4 regions of the Pseudomonas sp. BB438 genome follow, and region 2 is predicted to be linked to each of the others. Evidence: riboswitches for the same ligand, from Rfam matches in the RefSeq annotation. Region 2 holds a riboswitch; each other region holds the start of a gene.
The links. A riboswitch is a leader RNA that binds a small molecule or an ion and turns the genes downstream of it on or off. The one in region 2 is predicted to bind cobalamin.

Region 1 (5,432 bases), 2.3 Mb from region 2:
AACCGGGACCCAGCATAGAGGCTGGCGGGGCGGCGGAGAAGCGCGGTCTTGACGCAATCGCAAGCGTGCCCGCGAATCGTTGTGACGGTGTGAACACCTGCCGCGCCGGGCGTTCCGTCAATCGGCTGCGAGGGGCGCCAGCGCCTGCCAGAGTGACTCGACGCCGTCGAACTCCCGGTCCACCGCTGGCAATGCCGGCCGCCCCAGGATCAGTACCGGCACACCCCGTTCGCGGGCGACCTGCAGCTTCGGCTCGGTGGCCTGGCTGCCGCTGTTCTTGCTGACCAGCACATCCGTGCCCAGGCGAGTGAACAGCTCGCGCTCGCCCTCCAGGGTGAACGGTCCGCGCGCGCCGAGAACCTCCGCGCGCGCGTTGCCGGGCAGGCTCTGCAGGCATCGCACGGTCCAGTGTTGATGAGCGGGTATTTCGTCGAGGTGCTCCAAGGGCTCACGGCCCATCGTGAACAGCGGACAACGAAAGTCCTCCAGCGCTTCGATCAACGCTGGCCAGTTGGCCACCTCGCGCCAGTCGTCATCGGTGCCTGCCCGCCAGCCAGGACGACGCAGTGCCCAGCAGGGCACGCCAGCCAATTGCGCGGCACGGGCGGCGTTGGCGCTGATCTGCGCGGCGTAGGGATGAGTGGCGTCAAGCAGCAGGTCAAAACCGCGTTCACCGATGAAGGCCGCAAGGCCTTCCGCGCCACCGTATCCCCCCACGCGTACTTCGCAGGCGAGGTCGTCCGGCACCTTGCCCAGACCGGCCAGGCTGTACAGGTGTTGCGGCCCCAGGCGGCGCGCGATCGCCAGCGCCTCGCCGATGCCGCCCAGCAGAAGAACCCGTTTCATCGCACCTCCAGCGCCTCGCCCACCAGGTTGCCCTGGCGGTCGATGGCGAAGACGTCCAGCTGCACCGTGGCCGGCACGATGCGCCGGGCGAAGGCGAGTGCGCGGGCGCACACCGCATCGCCCAGGGCAATGCCCTCCGCGCGGCACAGCGCCAGCGCCTGCTGGCTGGTGTTGGCGTCGCGCATGCGCTGTTGCAGGTCAGATGACGCGCCGATGTCCGCCGCCCACTCGGCCAGTTGCGACAGGTCGATGCTGGAGTGGCGGCTGTGCAGATCCATGTGGCCGGCGGCGAGCTTGCTGATCTTGCCGAAGCCACCGCAGATACTGAAGCGCTCCACCGGCACCTTGCGCAGGTGCTTGAGCGCGGCGCCGACAAAGTCGCCCATCTCGATCAGCGCCGTGTCATCGAAACCGTAGCGACGGCGCATGGCATCCTCGCTGGCGTTGCCCGTGCAGGCGGCGAGATGGCGGAAGCCGTTGGCGCGGGCGACGTCGATGCCTTGCTGGATCGAGGCGATGTAGGCCGAGCAGGAGAACGGCCGGACGATGCCGGTGGTGCCGAGGATCGACAGCCCGCCGAGAATGCCCAGGCGCGGGTTCATGGTCTTCAGCGCCAGCTCGGCACCGCCCTCGACATGGATAGTGACGTCGAAGCCGCCGGCATAACCGCACTCGGCGGTCAGGGTGGCGAGGTTGTCGCGCATCATCTGCCGCGGTATCGGGTTGATCGCCGGCTCGCCCACCGCGAGCACCAGCCCCGGTTTGGTGACGGTGCCGACACCCTCTCCAGCGTAAAAACGCACGCCCGGCTCATCGCTCAAGGCGACGCGCGCGAAGACCAGCGCACCGTGGGTGACGTCCGGATCGTCGCCGGCATCCTTCAGCGTGCCCGCTTCGGCACCACCGGCGGTCAGCCTGCAGAACTCCAGGCGCAGGGTCGCGCTGCGCTCCTTCGGCAAGGCGATCTGCGCGGCGTCCAGCGCGTCACCGGTCAGCAGCAGGCGCGCCGCCGCCAGACTGGTAGCCGTGGCGCAGCTGCCGGTGGTATAGCCGCTGCGCAGCGGGCGGGGCTCTTCGGGCGTTTCTTCACGCATGGGCGTCACGCATCGTCAGTCGACCAAGGGCTTGCGCACGTCCAGCAGCGTGATCGGCAACGCCGCGCGCCAGGTGTCGAAGCCGCCCAGCGGCTGGGCCTGGGACACCGACAGGCGGGTCAGCTCGCCACCAACGCGGGCACGCCAGCTCAGTAGCATGGACTCGCTTTGCAAGGTGACGGCGTTGGCCACCAGCCGGCCGCCGGGCTTGAGTTGCTCCCAGCACTGCTCGAACACGCCGGGCAGGGTCACGCCGCCGCCGATGAAGATTGCATCGGGGCGCTCCAGCCCGTGCAGTGCCTCCGGCGCGGCGCCGCAGACCAGTTGCAGCGCCGGCACGCCGAGGGCGTCGCGGTTGAAGCGGATATGTGCCTGGCGACCGTCGTTGGCTTCGATGGCCAGCGTGCGGCAGCTCGGATGCGCGCGCATCCACTCGATCCCGATGGAGCCGCAGCCGGCGCCGACGTCCCAGAGCAGCTCGCCGGGCTTGGGCGCCAGCCGCGCCAGGGTCACGGCCCGGACATCGCGCTTGGTCAGTTGGCCGTCATGGCGGTAGGCGTCGTCTGGCAGGCCGATGGTCAGGGGCAGGCGAACGGCATCCGCGCCAGCCACGCAGTGCACCGCCACCAGGTTCAGCGCAGCGGCCTCGCCCAGCGACCAGTCGCTGGCCAGCCCGTCGATGCGGCGCTCCGCCTCGCCGCCCAGGTGCTCCAGCACGCTGAGGCGGCTCGCGGCGAACCCCCGTTCGCGCAGCAGCGCAGCGATAGCCGCCGGGCTATCGCCGTCACTACTGAGGATCAGCAGCTTCACGCCGTCGTGGATCTGCGCATGCAGTGCGGCCAATGGGCGCGCCACCAGCGACAGCAACGTGCAGTCCTGCAACGCCCAGCCCATCCGCGCCGCCGCCAGGGAGGCGGAGGACGGCGCGCAAAGCACGCGCATTTCCTCGGACGGAATCTGACGAGCCAGGCTCGCACCGACGCCGAACAACATCGGGTCGCCACTGGCCAGCACGCAGGTCGGCTCGCCGCGCCGGCGCAGCACCGGCTCCAGGCTGAACGGGCTTGGCCAGGCCTGGCGGCGAGCGCCCAGGCAATGCGGCAGCAACTCCAGCTGGCGTGGCGCGCCAATCACGTCGCTGGCGGCAAGCAGGGCGCGACGTGCAGCCTTGCCGAGGCCGGCATAGCCGTCCTCGCCGATGCCGACGATGGTCAGCCAGGGCGTCATGAAAATTCCTCGAGGGTGCGACGATCGATCCGACGGGCAGGCTTTTCCTGCCTTCGGGCAAAGCAGGCATAATACCCGCTTCGTCGGTGCTCGTAGGACGCTTCGCCTTTCGCGGTGAGGTTTCCCAGAGCCGAAGAGGGAACACGGTTAAGCCGTGGCTGCCCCCGCAACTGTAAGCAGCGAGTCCGCGCAATGCGGCGATACGAGAACAGCGTTCCGTGTCGCCGGTCAGGCCACTGGGTAACCGGGAAGGCCGCGCCGGATGAGGACCTGCCAGCCAGGAGACCTGCCGACGAAACCAGTCGCGTGTGCAGACATCGAGCGGGGTGTATCGGTGTCGTGAAGTCCCTTTTGGGGGATTCGCAGGTCACCGCGACCCAGCCCTGGTGACCTCAGTGCACGACACTTCCGCTTTGCCCGTCCGTCCGCATGCCTGCCCCGGCCTGCTGCGCATCGTGGCCTCCCGCGATGGCGGCATCTGCCGTATCAAGCTGCCCTGTGGGCAACTCGACGCCAGCGCCGCGCGCGCCATCGCCCTGGCCGCCGAGCGGCATGCCGACAGTGTGCTGGAAGCGACCAACCGCGCCAACCTGCAGATTCGTGGCGTGCATGCCGGGACCGAGAATTCGCTGAGCCGCGAACTGCTGGCCGCCGGCCTCGGCCCGCGGGAACTGGCGTCGGACGATGTGCGCAACCTGCTGGTCAGCCCCGCGCTGGGCCTGGATGCTTGCACCGCCCTCGACGCGAGCCCGCTGGCCCATCAACTGCTCGACCTGCTGGAAAGCACCCCGCGCTTCCATGGCCTGTCACCCAAGTTCGGCATCCAGCTGGACGCGGGGGAGGCATTGGCGATGCTGGACCACCCCAACGATCTCTGGCTGTCCGCCATGTCCGACGACGCGGCACCGCTGTTCGCCTTCGGCCTGGCTGGCTGTCCACCGCAACGCGAGGGCGATCGTTCCGCCCTTGGCGCCGTAACCGCCGAGCAGGTGCCGCTGCTGGTGGAAAGCCTGCTGCACCTGTTCCTCGATCTCGCCGGCGATGGCCAGACGCGCATGCGCCACTTGCGCGAGATGCTGCGTGACGACGTGCTGCTGGAACGGCTGCAGCAACGCCTGCCCTTCCAACTGCAACTCGGGCTGGCTGTGGATAACTGGCGACGTCCTGCACCGCAGGCGTTCGGCCATCTCGGGATTGCGCCCCAGCGCCAGCCGGAGCGCGCCATGGTCGGTGCGGGATTCGTCCTCGGGCGACTCGACAGCACCACGCTGTTCGGCCTGGCCGATCTCGCCGAGCGCTTCAGTGGCGGGCAGCTGCGCCTGACGCCCTGGCAGAGCCTGATTCTCCCTGACGTGGCGCAGGCCGACGCCGCCGTCGCGCTCGGCGCCCTGGCCAACCTCGGCCTGCTGATCGATGCGGCCCAGCCGCTGTCGCGCCTCGTCGCCTGCAGCGGCTCCAGCGGTTGCGCGCGCGGGCTGGCCGACACCAAGGCCGACGCCCTGCGCCTGGCCGAACGCCTGCGCCACGCGCCGCCTGCCGGCGTACACCTGTGTGGCTGCCCGCGCTCCTGCGCCGCCGCCCACGTCGCTCCCCACACCCTGCTGGCCGTCGCCGACGGCCGCTACGACCTGTTCCGTCGCGCCGATGGCGTGGCCGGCTTCGGCCTGCCGCTGGCGCGCAACCTTTCCCTCGAGGCCGCCGGCGATCTGCTGGCCGCCCCCGGAGCCTCCACTGATGCTTGATTACATTCGCGACGGCCAGGCGATCTACCGCCAATCCTTCGCCACCATCCGCGCCGAAGCCGACCTGTCCGGCATCCCTGCCGACCTCGAGAAACTCGCCGTGCGGGTGATCCACGCCTGCGGGATGGTCGACGTCGTGCAGGACCTGCGCTTCTCCGAGGGCGCCGGAGCCATCGGCCGCGCCGCACTGGCCGCCGGCGCACCGATCCTCTGCGACGCACGGATGGTCGCCGAGGGCATCACCCGCGCCCGCCTGCCGGCGCACAACGAGGTGATCTGTACCCTCAACGACCCGGACGTCCCGGCGCTCGCCCGCGAGCTGGGTAACACCCGCTCGGCGGTGGCGCTGGAGCACTGGCGCGAACACCTGGAAGGCAGCGTGGTGGTGATCGGCAACGCGCCGACCGCCCTCTTCTACCTGCTGGAAATGCTCGATGCCGGTGCACCGAAACCGGCACTGATCCTCGGCTTCCCGGTGGGCTTCGTCGGCGCCATGGAGTCCAAGGAAGCCCTCGCCGCCGAC
Region 2 (5,432 bases):
CGGATCGGGGTGCTGTCGTAGACGCGGATGCGCGCGCGGACTTTGCGCGGGTCGTTCGGGTCCAGGCGCAGGGACACTACGTCACCCACGCGGATGCCGCTGTACTGCACCGTGCCCCCTTCGGACAGGCCGGTCACCGCCTCGTTGAAGATCACGTCGTAGACCTTGTACTTCTGGTCGTTGCTCGACTGCGCCAGCCAGAGAGCGAAGAGCAGCGCGCCGATCGACACGACCAGGGTGAACAGGCCGATCAGCACGTGATGGGCACGGGTTTCCATTCAGCTTTCCTCCCGCAGGTGTTCGGTGGCCTGCAGCGCGGCACGGCCGCGCGGGCCGTGGAAGTAGTCCTGCACCCAGGCGTCGTCGGTCTGGGCGACCTGGTCCAGCGGCCCCACCACCAGCACGCGTTTCTGCGAGAGCACGGCGACGCGGTCGCAGATGGTGTAGAGGGTGTCCAGGTCGTGGGTGACCAGGAACACGGTGAGGCCGAAGGCGTCGCGCAGGGTCAGGATGAGTTGGTCGAAGGCCGCCGCGCCAATCGGATCGAGGCCGGCAGTGGGTTCGTCGAGAAACAGGATATCCGGGTCCAGCGCCAGGGCGCGGGCCAGCGCGGCGCGCTTGACCATGCCACCGGAGAGCTCGGCCGGGTACTTGGCGCCGGCGTCCGGCGGCAGGCCGGCGAGGGAGATCTTCACCTTGGCGATGAATTGCGCATCGGCGCGGGATAGCCCGGCGTGCTCGATCAGCGGCAGGCAGATGTTCTCGCTCACCGTCAGCGAGGAGAACAGCGCGCCATTCTGGAACAGCACGCCGAAGCGTCGTTCGAGCTTCGAGCGCTCCAGCGGTGGCAGCGCCGGCAGGTTCTGCCCGAACACGTGCACGCTGCCCTCGCTGGGTTGGCGCAGGCCGATGATGCTGCGCAGCAGGACCGACTTGCCGGTACCCGAACCGCCGACCACGCCGAGGATCTCGCCTTTCAGTACGTCGAGGTCCAGGTGCTCGTGCACGGCGTGGGTGCCGAAGCGGTTGGCCAGGTCGCGGACGACGATGATTGGCTCGCTCACCAGCCCATCTCCATGAAGAACAGCGCGAACATCGCATCCAGCAGGATCACCACGAAGATCGACTGGACCACGCTGGACGTGGTGTGCTCGCCCACCGACTGCGCGCTGCCGCTGACGCGGAAGCCTTCCAGGCAGCCGATCACGGCGATGATGAAGGCGAACACCGGGGCTTTGACGATGCCGACCAGGAAGTGCTGCACGGCGATGTCGTTCTGCAGCATGTAGAGGAACATGCGCGGCGAGATGTCCAGGCTCAGTGCGCAGACCACGCCGCCACCGAAGATGCCGGAGATCATCGCCAGGAAAGTCAGCATCGGCAGGGTCAGCAGCAGGGCAAGTACACGCGGCAGTACCAGCAGCTCGACGGGATCCAGCCCCAGGGCCTGGATGGCGTCGATTTCCTGATTGGCCTTCATCGAGCCGATCTGCGCGGTGAAGGCACTGGCGGTGCGGCCGGCGAGCAGGATCGCCGTGAGCAATACACCGAACTCGCGGAGGAAGGAGAACCCCACCAGGTCGACCGTGTAGATCGCCGCACCGAACTTCTGCAGCACCGTGGCGCCGAGGAAGGCCACCACGGCGCCGACCATGAACGTCAGCAGGGCGACGATCGGCACCGCGTCCAGCCCGGTTTCTTCCATGTGTGCGGCCAGCGAGGTCAGTCGCCAGCGACGCGGACGCAGCAGGTTGCGCAGCAGCGTCTGCAGAGTCAGGCCGATGAAACCCAGCACGCCGATCAGATGGTCCTTGAACGTGAGCGAGGCGATGCCGATGCGCTCCAGCACATCGACCAGCGCATTGCCGGGCGGCGGGGCCTTTTCGTCGAGCCGGCACTGGGTGATCGCGCTGCCGACGGTTCGCAGCAGCGCCTGGCGTTCGGCGGGCAGGTTGCGGGCGATCTGCTCCAGCTGGCTCATGCGCGCGCCGCCGATGATCTCGGCGAGCAGGGCGGCGCCGGCGGTGTCCAGCGCCCCAAGACCGGTGAAGTCCAGCGCGCCGGGCGATTCGGCACTGCGCTGTGCGGCCACCTGAGCCTCGAGCGTGGCAAAGTGCGCGAGCGTCCAGTCACCGCTGACATGCATCAACGGCGGGGTGGCGGACGTGTCGTACTGAAGCTGGCCGGGTTGGGCGGTCGTCGTCATGACTCGCATTCTAGCGAACTTACGCGGCCTGACCACTTGACTTGTGTGAGGCTTTCTAGAGCCCTTGCCGCCTCGCGCAAGGAGCCCAGCGGCAGTCTGTTCAATTGACGCCCCAGGCCGCCAGCCACTAAGCTGCGCGCCTGCTTCAGGTGCTCTCGGCGCAAGCCGCGAGTGAAACAGGGAAGCCGGTGAAGTCGATGCGTTCGACCATTCCGGCGCTGCCCCCGCAACGGTAAGCGAGCTTCGAACCGCAAACTGCCACTGTGCCTCGGCATGGGAAGGCGCGGTTCTTCGGAAACGCCAGACGCTTCCTCTCGCAAGCCCGGAGACCGGCCTGCTGCATCGCATGGCATCGCGGGAGGCGCTGCCGACGCCGGCCCTGCGCCGCGCGTTGCCGTCCTCCGCCTGCCCCGACTGGTCAGTGCCGCGCGGGTGAGAGCGGCGGAGAATCCTTCAGGTGAATTCCCTATTCCTCAGGTCGACAGCCCTCGTGCTGGGCGACCACTGCTGCATGGCGCTTCTGCGTGCCTGCGGTGCATCCCTGCCCATTCCATCCCCCGTTCGCTGCCACCCGGCTGGCAGCCTGACGGCTGTGCCATCCCGTTCATCCGTACAAGCCGTTTCAGAAGGAACCTTGCCATGACTGAATCCCCGGAAAAGGACGAGCGCCATCGCTCGCGCATGCAGCGCAAGAAGGCGGTAGTCGACGAGAAGATCGCCCAGGCCCAGGGCGAGCGCGGCGTGTTTCTGGTCAACAGCGGCAACGGCAAGGGCAAGAGCAGCTCCGCCTTTGGCATGGTCGCCCGCGCGCTGGGGCACGGCATGAAGGTGGGCGTGGTGCAGTTCATCAAGGGCGCCGCCACCACGGGCGAGGAGGCGTTCTTCCGCCGTTTCCCCGAGGAAGTCAGCTTCCACGTGATGGGTGAAGGCTTCACCTGGGAAACCCAGGACCGCCAGCGCGACATCGCCAAGGCGCAATTCGCCTGGGACGTGGCGCGCCAGTTGCTGGCCGACCCCGAGGTCGGCCTGGTAGTCCTGGATGAGGTGAACATCGCGCTCAAGCACGGCTACCTGGAACTGGACACGGTGCTGGCCGATATCGCCGCCCGGCCGCCGATGCAGCACGTGGTCGCCACCGGGCGCGGTGCGCAGCCGGCGATGCTCGACGCCGCCGACACCGTGACCGAGATGGGCCTGGTGAAGCATGCCTTCAAGGCCGGTATCAAGGCGCAGAAAGGGGTGGAGTTCTGATGCCGTTCGTTGTGGCGGAGCGTGCCCGATGACCTCGCGCCAATGCCCCGCACTGTTGATTGCTGCCCCTGCATCCGGCCAGGGCAAGACCACCGTGACCGCCGCCCTGGCGCGCCTGCACACCCGCCTCGGGCGCAAGGTGCGGGTGTTCAAGTGCGGCCCGGATTTCCTCGATCCGATGATCCTCGCCCGCGCCAGCGACGCGCCGGTCTACCAGCTGGACCTGTGGATGGTCGGTGAGGACGACAGTCGTCGCCTGCTCTGGGAAGCGGCCGGCGAGGCCGACCTGATCCTCATCGAAGGCGTGATGGGCCTGTTCGACGGCTCGCCCTCGGCGGCCGACCTGGCGCGTCGCTTCGATGTGCCGGTGATGGCCGTGATCAACGGCCAGTCCATGGCGCAGACCTTCGGCGCCATGGCCGTTGGCATGGCGACCTACCAGAGCGACCTGCCGTTCTCCGGCGTGCTTGCCAACCGCATCGGTAGCCAGCGTCACCGCGACCTGGTGCGCGACAGCCTGCCGGAGTGGATTCGCTGGTATGGCGCGCTGCCGCGCGATACCGACGTGGAACTGCCCAGCCGCCACCTCGGCCTGGTGCAGGCTGATGAGCTGGCCGACCTCGACGTCCGCCTGGACGCCGCTGCCGATGCCCTGGCCGCCAGCGCGAGCACCGAACTGCCGCTGCCGGTGAGCTTTGCCGCGCCCGAACCGCGCAGCGAGTCTTCCCGCCTCGATGGCGTGCGCATCGGCGTGGCGCGGGACAACGCCTTCGCCTTCCTCTACCAGGCCAACCTCGACCTGCTGCGTGAGCTGGGCGCCGAGCTGGTGTTCTTCTCGCCGCTGCGCGATGAAGCGCTGCCGGACGTGGACAGCCTCTACCTGCCGGGCGGCTACCCGGAACTGCACCTGCAGGCGCTGGCCGAGAACCGCGCTATGGCCCAGGCGATCCACGCCCACCATGAGATGGGCAAGCCGATCCTCGCCGAATGCGGCGGCATGCTCTATCTGCTCGACGCGCTGACCGACGTGGCCGGCGAGCGTGCCGAATTGCTCGGTCTGCTGCCGGGCGAAGCACGCATGCAGAAACGTCTCGCCGCGCTGGCGCTGCAGGCGGTGGCGCTGCCCGAAGGCACCCTGCGCGGACACACCTTCCACCACTCGCTGCTGACCAGCAGCGAAGCGCCGTTGGCTCGTGGTGTCTGTCCCAACGACAAGCCCGTGGCCGAAGCGGTGTTCCGCCGTGGCCGGCTTACCGCCTCCTACATCCACTTCTACCTGCCGTCCGATCCGGATGCCGCAGTCGCCCTGCTGAAACCATGACCGAGCACGCCTACAGCCTTGAAGAGCGCGCCGCGCTCTACCGCGTCATCGCCGAGCGCCGCGACATGCGCCACTTCAGTGGGGGCGAAGTGGCGCCCGAACTGCTCGCGCGCCTGCTCGAAGCGGCGCACCAGGCGCCCAGCGTCGGGCTGATGCAACCGTGGCGGTTCATCCGCGTCACCTCGCGGGCGCTGCGTCAGGCAATCCACGGTCTGGTGGAGGAGGAGCGCGTGCGCACCGCCGAGGCACTGGGCGAGCGTTCCGACGCGTTCATGCGGCTCAAGGTCGAGGGCGTGCTCGATTGCGCCGAAGTGCTGGTGGCCGCGCTGATGGATGGCCGCGAGGCGCACGTCTTCGGCCGCCGCACCTTGCCGCACATGGACCTGGCCTCGCTGTCCTGCGCGATCCAGAACCTGTGGCTGGCCTCGCGCGCCGAAGGCCTGGGCATGGGGTGGGTATCGCTGTTCGACCCGGCTGCGCTGGGCGACTTGCTTGGCCTGCCGGTCGGTGCCGAGGCGGTGGCGGTGATCTGCCTCGGACCGGTCAGCGAGTTCTACCCGGCGCCCATGCTGGCCCTGGAAGGCTGGCGCCAACCGCGCGCACTCGGTGAACTGCTGTACGAGAACCACTGGGGAGAACAGCCATGAGCCTGGC
Region 3 (5,432 bases), 3.2 Mb from region 2:
CGTGCACGACGCGCTGCGCCCCGGTGGCAGCCTGGTGTTCTCCATCGAGCACCCGATCTACATGGCCTCGCTGGCGCCTGGCTGGATCGTCGATGCCAACGGTCGCCGCTGCTGGCCGGTGGACCACTACCAGGACGAGGGCGAGCGTCGCACCGACTGGCTGGCCAAGGGCGTGCTCAAGTACCACCGCACCCTCGGCAGCGTCCTCAATGCGGTGATTGGCTCGGGGCTGAGCGTGCGCCATGTCGAGGACTGGGGGCCCAGCGCCGGGCAGGTGCAGGCCGATCCGGCACTCGCCGAGGAGCGCGAGCGTCCCATGTTGCTGTTGGTCGCCGCGCAGCGCTGAGGTGTGAAAAGCGGGTGACTATGCTCAGAACATTGCGTTCGTTTTGCCCGGAGATCGCCATGTCCACGCCCGCTCCCATCGCCCGCCCCAGTGTCATTCCCTGCCTGCGTTACCGCGACGCGCCCCAGGCTATCGACTGGCTGTGCGCGACCTTCGGTTTTCAGCGGCAACTGGTGGTCGCCGACGAGCACGGCGGCATCGCCCACGCCCAACTGGCGCTGGCCGACGGCAGCGGGCTGGTGATGCTCGGGTCGCTGCACGACAACGAATACGGCCGGCTGATGCGCCAGCCCGACGAGGTCGGCGGCTGTACCCAGAGCATCTACCTGGTGGTGAAGGACGCCGAGGTGCCGTACCGCGCGGCCGTGGACGCCGGGGCGCAGATCGTCATCGACATCAAGGACGAGGACTACGGCGGCCAGGGCTTCACCTGCCGTGATCCGGAGGGGCACATCTGGAGCTTCGGCACCTACGATCCCTGGCACTGATGCCGCGCGTTCGCGCCTCCTCCGCAACATCCTGCCCAAGCCCCGCGCTTGACGCTTTCGGGCGCTCGGTGTTCAGATGCGCCCCGTTTCAGGTGCCCCCCGCCGCCGTGCGTGGGGTGAAACGGGAAGCCGGTGCGTCGCCCTCGTGCGATCAGTCCGGCGCTGCCCCCGCAACGGTAAGCGAGCGGAGCATCCAGTAGGCCACTGTGCACCAGCATGGGAAGGCGGATGCCCCAGGACCCTCGCAAGCCCGGAGACCGGCCTGGAACCTGTTTGGCAAACCCGCGGTGGGCGGGCGTGAGCCGGTTCCCGGGGCGCGCTCGTTCCGGGTGTCGCTGCGCCGCCTGCGAAATCCCGATTTCGAGGCGATCACCTTGCATTTCTCCCTGTCACCCAAACTCCCGTTACAGAACCGGCGTGCCCTGCGCTGGATGCCTGTTCTCCCCCTGTGCGCCCTCAGCGCGCAACTGGTCGCGGCGCCGCTCGACCTGGCCGACGAAGTCGTCAGCGCGCCTTCGGTGGAATCCAACACTGTCGCCGACATGGCCCGCTACGGCAGCAAGCTGGAGGTCATCGACCGCGAGCAGATCGAGCGCGCCGGCCCCAGCGCCGACATCACGCGCGTGCTGCAGATGTATGTACCCGGCCTGTTCGTCGCGCCGAAGAACGGGCCGTTCGACTACGGCACCTACTCGCTGCTGGGCGGACGCAACGACGACACGCTGATCCTGCTGGACGGCGTGCGCCTGAACAACCGCCTCTACGGCGGCATCTACATCGACACCCTGCCGACTACCGCGGTGGAGCGCATCGAAGTGCTCAAGGGCGGCCAGGGCCTGCTGTTCGGCACCCAGGCGGTGTCCGGCGTGATCAACATCGTCACCCGCAGCGCCCGCAGCCGCGAAGCGTCCGGTGAGGCGAACCTCGGCCTGGACACCTTCAAGGGGCGCAGCGGCGATGCCCGCGCCGAAAAGATCGTGCAGAACGGCCTGGGCGACCTCGGCCTGATGGCCTACGTCAGCCACAACCGCTCCGACGGCTACCAGCCGTTCCGCGACCGCGACATGACCGACACGGTGAGCGACAAGCGCCGCTCCTATGACGTCAATGTGTTCGGTGCCAAGGCTATCCAGGCCATCGGCGATGCCTCGCGCCTGGAGCTGTTCTACCAGTACGCCGACGCCGAGCTGGATTTCGCCCGCCCGACGTCCAACCACCACACCAGCAACAACCGCGTGCAGCAGATCGCCACGGCCACCTTCCAGCAGAGCGTCAGCGACGACTTCAGCTGGTTCGCCAAGACCCACATCAACGACTGGGACACCCGCTACGACCGCGTCTACAACCTGCAGGGCGGCGGCACCCAGGTGCTCAACCACAACGACTACTGGGGCTTCACCGACTGGGGGGCGCAGCTCGAAGGCAAGGCCAGGCTTGCGGGCGGTCACGAGCTGGTCTTCGGCAATGACAGCCAGTGGTACAAGGGCCAGGACGATGTGCTGATCATCGACAACGACAAGGCCGAATCCCACGCGCTCTACGCCCAGCTGCGGCCGAACATCGAGGCGCTGCCTGACTGGCACCCGAGCCTGGGTGTGCGCCGCGAGGAAATTTCCGGCGGCGAAGGCGCCACCGTGTGGATGCTCACCTCGCTCTATGACCTCACGCAGCAGCTCAAGCTGCGCGGCCAGTTCGGCACGGCCTTCAAGCTGCCCACCGCCGAGCAACTGTTCGTCAACGAGCCGGGCGACGAAGTCGGCAACCGCGACCTCAAGCCCGAACGCAGCCGCAACGCCGAGCTGGGCCTGGACTACACCGGCGAGCTGTTCGAGCAGCCCTGGAGCGGCAGCGTCACCCTGTTCCGCCGCGAGATCACCGACCTCATCACCCTGGCGGGCGACCAGTGGGTGAACGGCAACGGCGAGATCACCGTGCGCGGCGTGGAAGCCAACGGCCAGTGGCAGGTTGGCCGGCACTGGCAGCTCTCCGCCGACGCCACGCGCAATCGGGTGGACAGCCGCGAAGGCGTGACGGTGAACAACATCCCGCACTTCTTTGCCCGCCTGCGCCTGGGCTATGACGACAGCCTCTGGGGCGCCGGCCTGGCCACGCGCTACGTCGGCTCCATCGTCAGCGCGCAGGACGACGACTACGGCCACTACACCGTGCTTGACGGCGATGCCTATCGCTACCTCGACGCCGCCCGCGCACACCGCCTGAGCCTCCTGCTGGAGAACCTGCTGGACCGCGACTACGCCACCGGCCGCACCAGCAACGGTATCCGCCAGGTCGACAACCTCGGCCGGCCGCGTACCGCCGAACTGCGCTACACCTTCAGCTTCTGATGAAGGCCATCCTGCTGGTCGGCCCGCTGGCCGGTGCCCAGGGCGAGCGCCTGCACCGCGAGGTGGCGGCGCGCTTCGCCGGTGTCGAATGCATCGACACCGGCGAAGGTTTCGATGCGTTGTGGGCGCGGGTGCGTGAGCTTCTGGCCGAGGATCGCGAGCTGCTGCTGGTGGACCTGGAACCCACCGCTGACGGCGCCTACCTCGACTGGTTGCGCGCCGAGTTGGCCGGGCTGCTCGAGGACGCTCCGCTGGCGCCGCCGCCGAAGGTCACGGCGTCGGCGCTCGGCCGGCGCGGGCTGGATGTGGCGGCGGTGCTGGCGGCGATTGGCGATCCGGCGCAACAGCTGGAGTGCCAGGGTGTCGGTGAGGTGCCTTCGCAGCCGGACTGGTCCGCGCCGCCGCCGCACCGGCATCACCTGTTCCTCTGCACCGGGCCGCGCTGCGTGCGGCGCGGTGCGCTGCCATTGTGGAAAACCCTGCGCCGCGAGCTGATTCGACTCGATCGCTACGAGAACGCCGAGGGCGCTCTGCTGACCCGCACCGGCTGCCAGTTCCCGTGCAACCGCGGGCCGCTGCTGACGGTCTATCCCGAACGCGTCTGGTATGGCCTGCGTAGCGACGAGCAGGTGTGCCGGGTGGTCTCCGAGCATCTGCGTGACGGCGTGCCGGTGGCAGAGCTGCGAGTGGACGAGCCATGACGCGCGCGCTCCTGCAGGTGGTGCTGTTGCTCGCGTTGATGCAGAGCGCAGCAAATGCGTCAGCGCAGGACTACCGAAACTGCGTCCAGACCTGGCAGATCGACCACCCGCCCCAACGCATCCTCGCCCTCAACCAGCACGCCGCCGACCTGCTGCTGGCGCTGGGCGCCGGACCGCGGCTGATCGGCGTGGCGTACATCGATGACGACCTGGACGTGGCTGGCGGCCGTTATCGCGGCGTACCCCTGCTGTCGCGCCAGTATCCGTCGGCGGAAGCGGTCTACGCGCAGCGACCGGACCTGGTGGTGGCCGGGTTCGCCTCGGCCTTCCGCCTGGGCAACCTGTCCCGCGAGGAACTGGCCGCTCATGGCATCGCCAGCTACCTGCTGGATGCCGGTTGTGGTGCGTGGCAGGACGATCTGTTCGCGGGTGTCGAGACGGACCTGACGACGCTGGGCGACCTGCTGGGTGAGCCGGCGCGGGCCCAGACGCTGATTCGCCAGCAACGCGCGGAGCTGGCCGAAGCGCGCCAGCTTTCGACCGGCCGCCAACGGCTGGAAGTCTTCTACCTCGATAGCGCCAGCATCGGCCTGGAGAGCCAGGGGCGGCGTGGCGTAGTCACCCAGTTGCTGCACGCCGCCGGTGCGCACAACCTGTTCGAGGACGTCGATCTGGGCAGCTTCACCGCCAACGCCGAACAGTTGCTGGCGCGCGACCCGGACGTGATCCTGCTGGCCGATGCGTTGTGGTCCACCGCCGACCGGAAGATCCGAACGCTGCGCGCGGACCCGGTGCTATCGCGCCTGCGCGCCGTACGCGAAGGGCGCTTCGTGGCCTTGCCCTTCACCCACCTGTTCCCCGGCGTGCACAGCGGACAGGCCGCGCGCGAGCTGGCACAGGCGCTGGGCCGGTTCTGAACAGCGCGTCTGGTCTGTTCGCCGGCCACTGTTCCTACCCAAGCGCCGGAGCCCATGTTAGAAAGCGCCCATCGATCATGCGGAGGCTGTCATGGGCAAGTTGCGCGTTGGGGTGATTTTCGGTGGGCGTTCGGCGGAGCACGAGGTGTCGCTGCAATCGGCGAAGAACATCGTCGATGCGCTGGACCGCGAGCGTTTCGAGCCCGTGCTGATCGGCATCGACAAGGAGGGCCGCTGGCACCTCAACGATGCCTCCGACTACCTGCTCAACCAGGAAAACCCGGCGTTGATCGCCCTCAACCGCTCCAACCGCGAACTGGCCGTGGTGCCGGGCAAGGCCGAGCAGCAACTGGTGGAGACCGGCAGCCGCCAATTGCTCGACCATGTCGATGTGATCTTCCCCATCGTCCATGGCACCCAGGGTGAGGACGGCTGCCTGCAGGGCCTGCTGCGCATGGCTGACATTCCCTTCGTCGGCTCTGACGTACTGGGCTCGGCCATCTGCATGGACAAGGACGTGAGCAAGCGCCTGCTGCGCGACGCCGGCATCGCGATTACTCCCTTCGTCACCCTGACCCGCGCCAATGCCGCGCGTACGTCGTTCGCCGAGGCGCAGCGCAAGCTGGGCCTGCCAC
Region 4 (5,432 bases), 2.4 Mb from region 2:
GCCGACATGCTGGTGATCCTCAACGACAACGACATGTCGATCTCGAACAATGTCGGCGGCCTGTCCAACTACCTGGCCAAGATCCTCTCCAGCCGCACCTACAGCAGCATGCGCGAAGGCAGCAAGAAAGTGCTCTCGCGCCTGCCCGGCGCCTGGGAGATCGCCCGCCGCACCGAGGAATACGCCAAGGGCATGCTGGTCCCCGGCACGCTCTTCGAGGAACTGGGCTGGAACTACATCGGCCCCATCGACGGCCACGACCTGCCGACCCTGATCGCCACCCTGCGCAACATGCGTGACCTCAAGGGCCCGCAGTTCCTTCACGTGGTGACCAAGAAGGGCAAGGGCTTCGGCCCCGCCGAGATCGATCCGATCGGCTACCACGCCATCACCAAGCTCGAACCCGAAGGCGCCCCCGCCCACGCCGTGCCGAAGAAGGCCGGCGGGCCGAAGTACTCCAGTGTGTTCGGCCAGTGGCTGTGCGACATGGCTGCCCAGGACCCGCGCCTGGTCGGTATAACCCCGGCGATGAAGGAAGGCTCCGACCTGGTCGCCTTCGCCGACAGGTTCCCCGACCGCTACTTCGACGTCGCCATCGCCGAGCAGCACGCCGTGACCCTGGCGGCCGGCATGGCCTGTGACGGCGCCAAGCCGGTGGTGGCGATCTACTCCACCTTCCTGCAGCGCGGCTACGACCAGTTGATCCACGACGTCGCGGTGCAGAACCTCGACGTGCTGTTCGCCATCGACCGCGCCGGTCTGGTGGGCGAAGACGGCCCGACCCACGCCGGCAGCTTCGACCTCTCCTACCTGCGCTGCATCCCCGGCATGCTGGTGATGACGCCCAGCGACGAGAACGAACTGCGCAAGCTGCTGACCACCGGCCATCACTTCGAAGGCCCGGCGGCGGTGCGCTACCCGCGCGGCACTGGCCCCAACGCCCCCATCGAGGCAGCGCTGGAATCGGTCGAGATCGGCAAGGGCGTGGTGCGCCGTGAAGGCACGGCCGGCAAGGTCGCCTTCCTGGTGTTCGGCGTGCAGCTGGCCGAAGCGCTGAAAGTGGCCGAGCAGTTCGACGCCACGGTCGCCGACATGCGCTTCGTCAAGCCGCTGGACGAGGCACTGGTGCGCCAGCTGGCCGCCAGCCACGAGTTGCTGGTGACCATCGAGGAGAACTCGGTGATGGGTGGCGCCGGCGCCGCCGTCAGCGAATTCCTCGCTCGCGAGAACCTCCAGCAGCCGATCCTGCACCTGGGCCTGCCGGACTACTACGTCGAGCACGCCAAGCCTGCGCAGATGCTTGCGGAGTGCGGCCTGGACGCCGCCGGCATCGAAGCCTCGGTGAAGGCGCGCCTGGAGGCCCTCGGCAACCGCTGAGACCGATCGGCGCATCCCTCCCCCGGAGTATTGCCAGCAACGGGCGCACCGACTAAGGTGCGCCCGTTTTCGTTCGAGGTAACGGGAAGCAGGTGAAAGACCTGCGCTGCCCCCGCAACGGTAACCGACGCACTCCCTGCGGGCGTGCAGCATCGCCATGAGCCACTGCACGAATGTGGGAAGGCGGCGATGTGACGTCGGCAGCCCGGAGACCGCCCTCGACACGCCCCGACAGGTGTTGCGGAGGGCCGCACCGTCAAGTGCGGCCTGCCGCCCTTGCCACGCCCTCCTCGAAAGTCATCCGACCGCTTTTGAGGACGCTCCATGAAACTGACCCGACTCGCCCTGGCCACCAGCCTGCTGCCCGGCATGGCCTTCGCCGCTGGCGACATCTACACGCTCTCCGACCAGGTGATCACTTCCGCCCGCCAGGCCCAGCCGCGCGCCGAGGCCACCTCGGCCAACAGCGTGTTCACCCGCGCCGACATCGAACGCCTGCAGGTGCGCAGTGTCCCCGCCCTGCTCGCCCGCGTGCCCGGCGTGCAGATGGGCAGCTCCGGCGGCGTGGTCTCCTACTCCGTGCGTGGCGCCAGCACCGCGCAGACCCTGGTCCTGGTGGACGGCCAGCGCATCGCCTCGGCCAGCAGCGGCATCGCCCGCCTGGACTACCTGAGCATCGACAGCATCGAGCGCGTCGAAGTGACCCGCGGCCCGCGCTCAGCCCTGTACGGCGCCGACGCCATCGGCGGGGTCATCCAGATCTTCACCCGCCGCGGCGAAGCCGGCCTGCACCCCGAAGTGCGCCTGGCCGCCGGCAGCCACGGCACCTTCGAGCGCAGCCTGAACCTCTCCGGCGGTGACGCGCAGACCCGCTACAACCTCGGCGGCAGCCTCGACGAAAGCCAGGGCTGGGACCGCACCAGTGACAACGTCGGCGCCGACAACGACCACGATGCCCAGCGCAACAAGGCCGTGCACCTGAACCTGGACCATCGCTTCAGCGAGGACTGGAAGGCCGGCCTGAACCTCAACGACCAGCGCGGCAAGAACGAATACGACGACGCCTACAATTTCGAGCCGGGTTCGCCCCGCGACGAATTTCGCGTCAGCAGCTACAGCGCCTACCTCGACGGCCAGATCACGAAAATCTGGAACAGCCGCCTGGAACTGGGTCGCAGCTTCGACCGCAACAAGGCCGTGGGCGCTGCCGACAGCTGGAACAACGGCACGCTGGAAACCACCCGCCATTCGGCGAGCTGGATCAACCGCCTGCAGCTGGACGACGCCAACCAGTTGGCCCTGGGCGCCGACTGGTACGAAGACCAGGTCGACGGCACCACCGCGTTCGCCGACGACCAGCGCAGCAACCGTGCCTTCTTCGCCCAGCACAGTTTCAAGGGCGACAGTTTCGGCACCGAGCTGGGCATCCGCCATGACAACAACCAGGCCTACGGCAGCCAGAACAGCTGGAACGCCGCCTTCAGCCTGCCGGTGGGCGACAACCAGACCTGGATCGCCAGCTACGGCGAGGGCTTCCGCGCACCGACCTTCAGCGACCTCTACTACCCCGGCGCGAGCAACCCGGACCTCAAGGCCGAGACCTCGAAGACCTACGAGCTGCAATGGCGCGGCGACATCGAAGGCACGCACCTGGAGGCCTCGCTGTACCGCACCGAGATCGACGACATGATTGCCTGGGACAGCAACAGCAATCAGCCGGAGAACATCAACAAGGCGCGCATCGATGGCTTCGAGGCCAGCGTCGCCCGCGACGTGCTCGGCTGGCAGGCCGCGCTCGGCCTGAGCCTGATCGACCCGCGCGACCGCGACACCGGCCATACTCTGCCGTACCGCGCGCGCCGTACCCTGAGCCTGGACCTCGACCGCCAGTTCGGCGTCTTCGGCGTCGGTGGCACCTGGCGCGCGGTCAGCCAGCGCTACGACGACGCGGCCAACACCCGCGAGCTGTCCGGCTACGGCGTGCTCGACCTGCGCACCAGTTGGCTGGCCAGCAGCGAGATTCGCGTCGACCTGAAGCTGGATAACGTCCTGGACCGCGACTACACCCTGGGCGACTACCTGCGCCCGACCAGCCCCACCGACTACTTCGGCGAAGCCCGCCCCTACCAGGAACCCGGCCGCACCGCGCTGCTGGCGGTGACCTGGACGCCGGAGCTGTAAGGCCACATCGGCATTTCCCCTGTAGGAGCGGCCCATGGGGCGCTCCTACAGGGAGCATCGGTGCGCGGGCTATTCGCGAGCAAGCTCGCTCCTACAGGTTCGAATTACACCGACAGACCGCGCTGCTCGTCGCAGGAGCGAGCTTGCTCGCGAACCCGCACGGCAGCGGACTCAGCCCAGAAGCCCCGCCATCCGCCCGAGCTCCGCGCAGTCCTGCGCGTGCCAGTCGGTCAGCTCCGGCCAAGGGTTCTCGGTGAGGTTCACCAGCGCGCTGTGCGCACCCGCGGCGCGGGCGCAGTAGAGGTCGAAGCGGTAGTCGCCGACCATCAGCATCCGCTGCGGCGCCACGTCCCAGCGCGCGGCGAGACGCAGCAGGCCGTCCGGGCTGGGCTTGGGATCGGCCTCGCCACGGCCGAGAACATCCTCGGTCAGGAAGCAATCACCGATACCAATCGCCGCCAGCGTGATCAGCGCCAGCTCGTGGGCATTGCGGGTGAGGATGCCCAGGCGATAGCCGGCGCCATGCAGCGCGCGCACCAGTTCAACGGCACCCGGTGCGGCGGTGGAAGCCACCGCCAGTTCGCGCTCGTGCTCCAGCAGCCAGGCATGCTTGGCCGCCGCCTCGTCCTCCGGCAGCGCAGCCAGGTGGGTGAGGATGTCGTGCTCCTGGGGAATCCCCAGGGCCCGCTTGATCGACGGGAAATCGTGCACGGCCAGGGTCAGGGTGCCGTCCATGTCGAACACCCAGTGGCGGATGCTGTCCAGCGTCATGCCCAGTCCTCGCGGCGGCGGATCAGGCCTTCCTGGGTCGAGGACGCGACCAGTTGGCCGTCACGGTTGAAGATGCTGCCGCGCACGAAGCCGCGGCCATTGCCGGCCCAGGGACTGTCGATGGCGTAGAGCAGCCACTCGTCCGCGCGCAGGTCGCGGTGGAACCACACGGAATGGTCGATGGTGGCGACCTGCATGTCCTTCTGCCACACCGAGCGGCCGTGGGGCAGCAGCGAGGTGGTGAGGAAGCCGAAGTCCGAGGCGTAGGCGAGGATGTACTTGTGCAGCGCCGGGATGTCCGGCAGCTTGCCATCGGCGCGCAGCCACAGGTACTTGATCGGCTCGCCGACCTCCGGATCGTACGGGTCGTTCTCGGTCACCGGGCGAATTTCGATGGGCTTGGGATAGAGCAGCTTGTCGCGGATGCGCTCGGGGAACTGCGCCGCACTGCGTTTTTTCAGCTCCTGGTCGGTCGGCAGGTTCTCCGGGCCGACCACGTCGGGCATGCTGATCTGGTGCTCGAAGCCTTCCTCGTCGGTCTGGAACGAGGTGCTCAGGGCGAAGATCGGCTGGCCCTTCTGGATCGCGGTGACGCGGCGGGTACTGAAGGTGCCGCCGTCACGCACGCGGTCGACCTGATAGACGACCGGCTTGCTGGCATCGCCCGGGCGCAGGAAGTAACCGTGCATTGAGTGCACATGGCGCTCCGGCTCCACGGTCTGGCTCGCCGCCGACAGCGCCTGGCCGAGCACCTGCCCGCCATACAGCTGGCGGAACCCGAGGTCCTGGCTCATGCCGCGGAACAGGTTCTCTTCGATCTGTTCCAGGCTCAGCAGAGCCACCAGGTTGTCCAGGATCTGGGTCATGCGCGTTGTTTCCTCAATGGCGGTCTTGCTGAAGTGGGAGTCGGCGTGGCGCGTTGTAGGCGGGAAGGCTGGTGAGGCGTTCGTCCCATACCGCGCGGCCGATAGTGAAATGATAGAGGCTGACCGGGCAGTCCGAACCGCCGCCGAGCAATTCGTCCAGCGCCGGATCGAAATAGCAGCCGATGCCGGTGCCCGACAGGCCCGCCGCCTCGGCTTCCAGATAAAGCAGTTGGCCGA

Region 1: it holds a riboswitch for cobalamin, as region 2 does, so the genes downstream of both, cobG (precorrin-3B synthase) here and cobO (cob(I)yrinic acid a,c-diamide adenosyltransferase) in region 2, are expected to answer to the same signal.
Region 3: it holds a riboswitch for cobalamin, as region 2 does, so the genes downstream of both, AC1ZV1_RS07450 (TonB-dependent receptor plug domain-containing protein) here and cobO (cob(I)yrinic acid a,c-diamide adenosyltransferase) in region 2, are expected to answer to the same signal.
Region 4: it holds a riboswitch for cobalamin, as region 2 does, so the genes downstream of both, AC1ZV1_RS04195 (TonB-dependent receptor domain-containing protein) here and cobO (cob(I)yrinic acid a,c-diamide adenosyltransferase) in region 2, are expected to answer to the same signal.

Annotation. Positions count from the first base shown of each region.
Region 1 covers NZ_CM170001.1:717,240-722,671, reverse strand. Annotated here, with positions in the region: gene AC1ZV1_RS03500 (cobalt-precorrin-6A reductase) at 118-846, opposite strand; gene AC1ZV1_RS03495 (cobalt-precorrin-5B (C(1))-methyltransferase) at 843-1,940, opposite strand; gene cbiE (precorrin-6y C5,15-methyltransferase (decarboxylating) subunit CbiE) at 1,956-3,167, opposite strand; cobalamin riboswitch at 3,235-3,475, shown strand; gene cobG (precorrin-3B synthase) at 3,554-4,909, shown strand; gene AC1ZV1_RS03480 (precorrin-8X methylmutase) at 4,902-5,432, shown strand, end outside.
Region 2 covers NZ_CM170001.1:5,040,302-5,045,733, reverse strand. Annotated here, with positions in the region: gene AC1ZV1_RS23225 (MlaD family protein) at 1-278, opposite strand, end outside; gene AC1ZV1_RS23220 (ABC transporter ATP-binding protein) at 279-1,064, opposite strand; gene AC1ZV1_RS23215 (ABC transporter permease) at 1,061-2,206, opposite strand; cobalamin riboswitch at 2,337-2,558, shown strand; gene cobO (cob(I)yrinic acid a,c-diamide adenosyltransferase) at 2,846-3,457, shown strand; gene AC1ZV1_RS23205 (cobyrinic acid a,c-diamide synthase CobB) at 3,486-4,778, shown strand; gene bluB (5,6-dimethylbenzimidazole synthase) at 4,775-5,425, shown strand; gene cbiB (adenosylcobinamide-phosphate synthase CbiB) at 5,422-5,432, shown strand, end outside.
Region 3 covers NZ_CM170001.1:1,597,184-1,602,615, forward strand. Annotated here, with positions in the region: gene AC1ZV1_RS07440 (class I SAM-dependent methyltransferase) at 1-346, shown strand, start outside; gene AC1ZV1_RS07445 (VOC family protein) at 406-834, shown strand; cobalamin riboswitch at 908-1,114, shown strand; gene AC1ZV1_RS07450 (TonB-dependent receptor plug domain-containing protein) at 1,266-3,179, shown strand; gene AC1ZV1_RS07455 ((2Fe-2S) ferredoxin domain-containing protein) at 3,179-3,880, shown strand; gene AC1ZV1_RS07460 (ABC transporter substrate-binding protein) at 3,877-4,797, shown strand; gene ddlA (D-alanine--D-alanine ligase) at 4,889-5,432, shown strand, end outside.
Region 4 covers NZ_CM170001.1:859,386-864,817, reverse strand. Annotated here, with positions in the region: gene dxs (1-deoxy-D-xylulose-5-phosphate synthase) at 1-1,377, shown strand, start outside; cobalamin riboswitch at 1,419-1,595, shown strand; gene AC1ZV1_RS04195 (TonB-dependent receptor domain-containing protein) at 1,702-3,558, shown strand; gene AC1ZV1_RS04190 (HAD family hydrolase) at 3,730-4,329, opposite strand; gene tesB (acyl-CoA thioesterase II) at 4,326-5,195, opposite strand; gene AC1ZV1_RS04180 (nitroreductase family protein) at 5,209-5,432, opposite strand, start outside.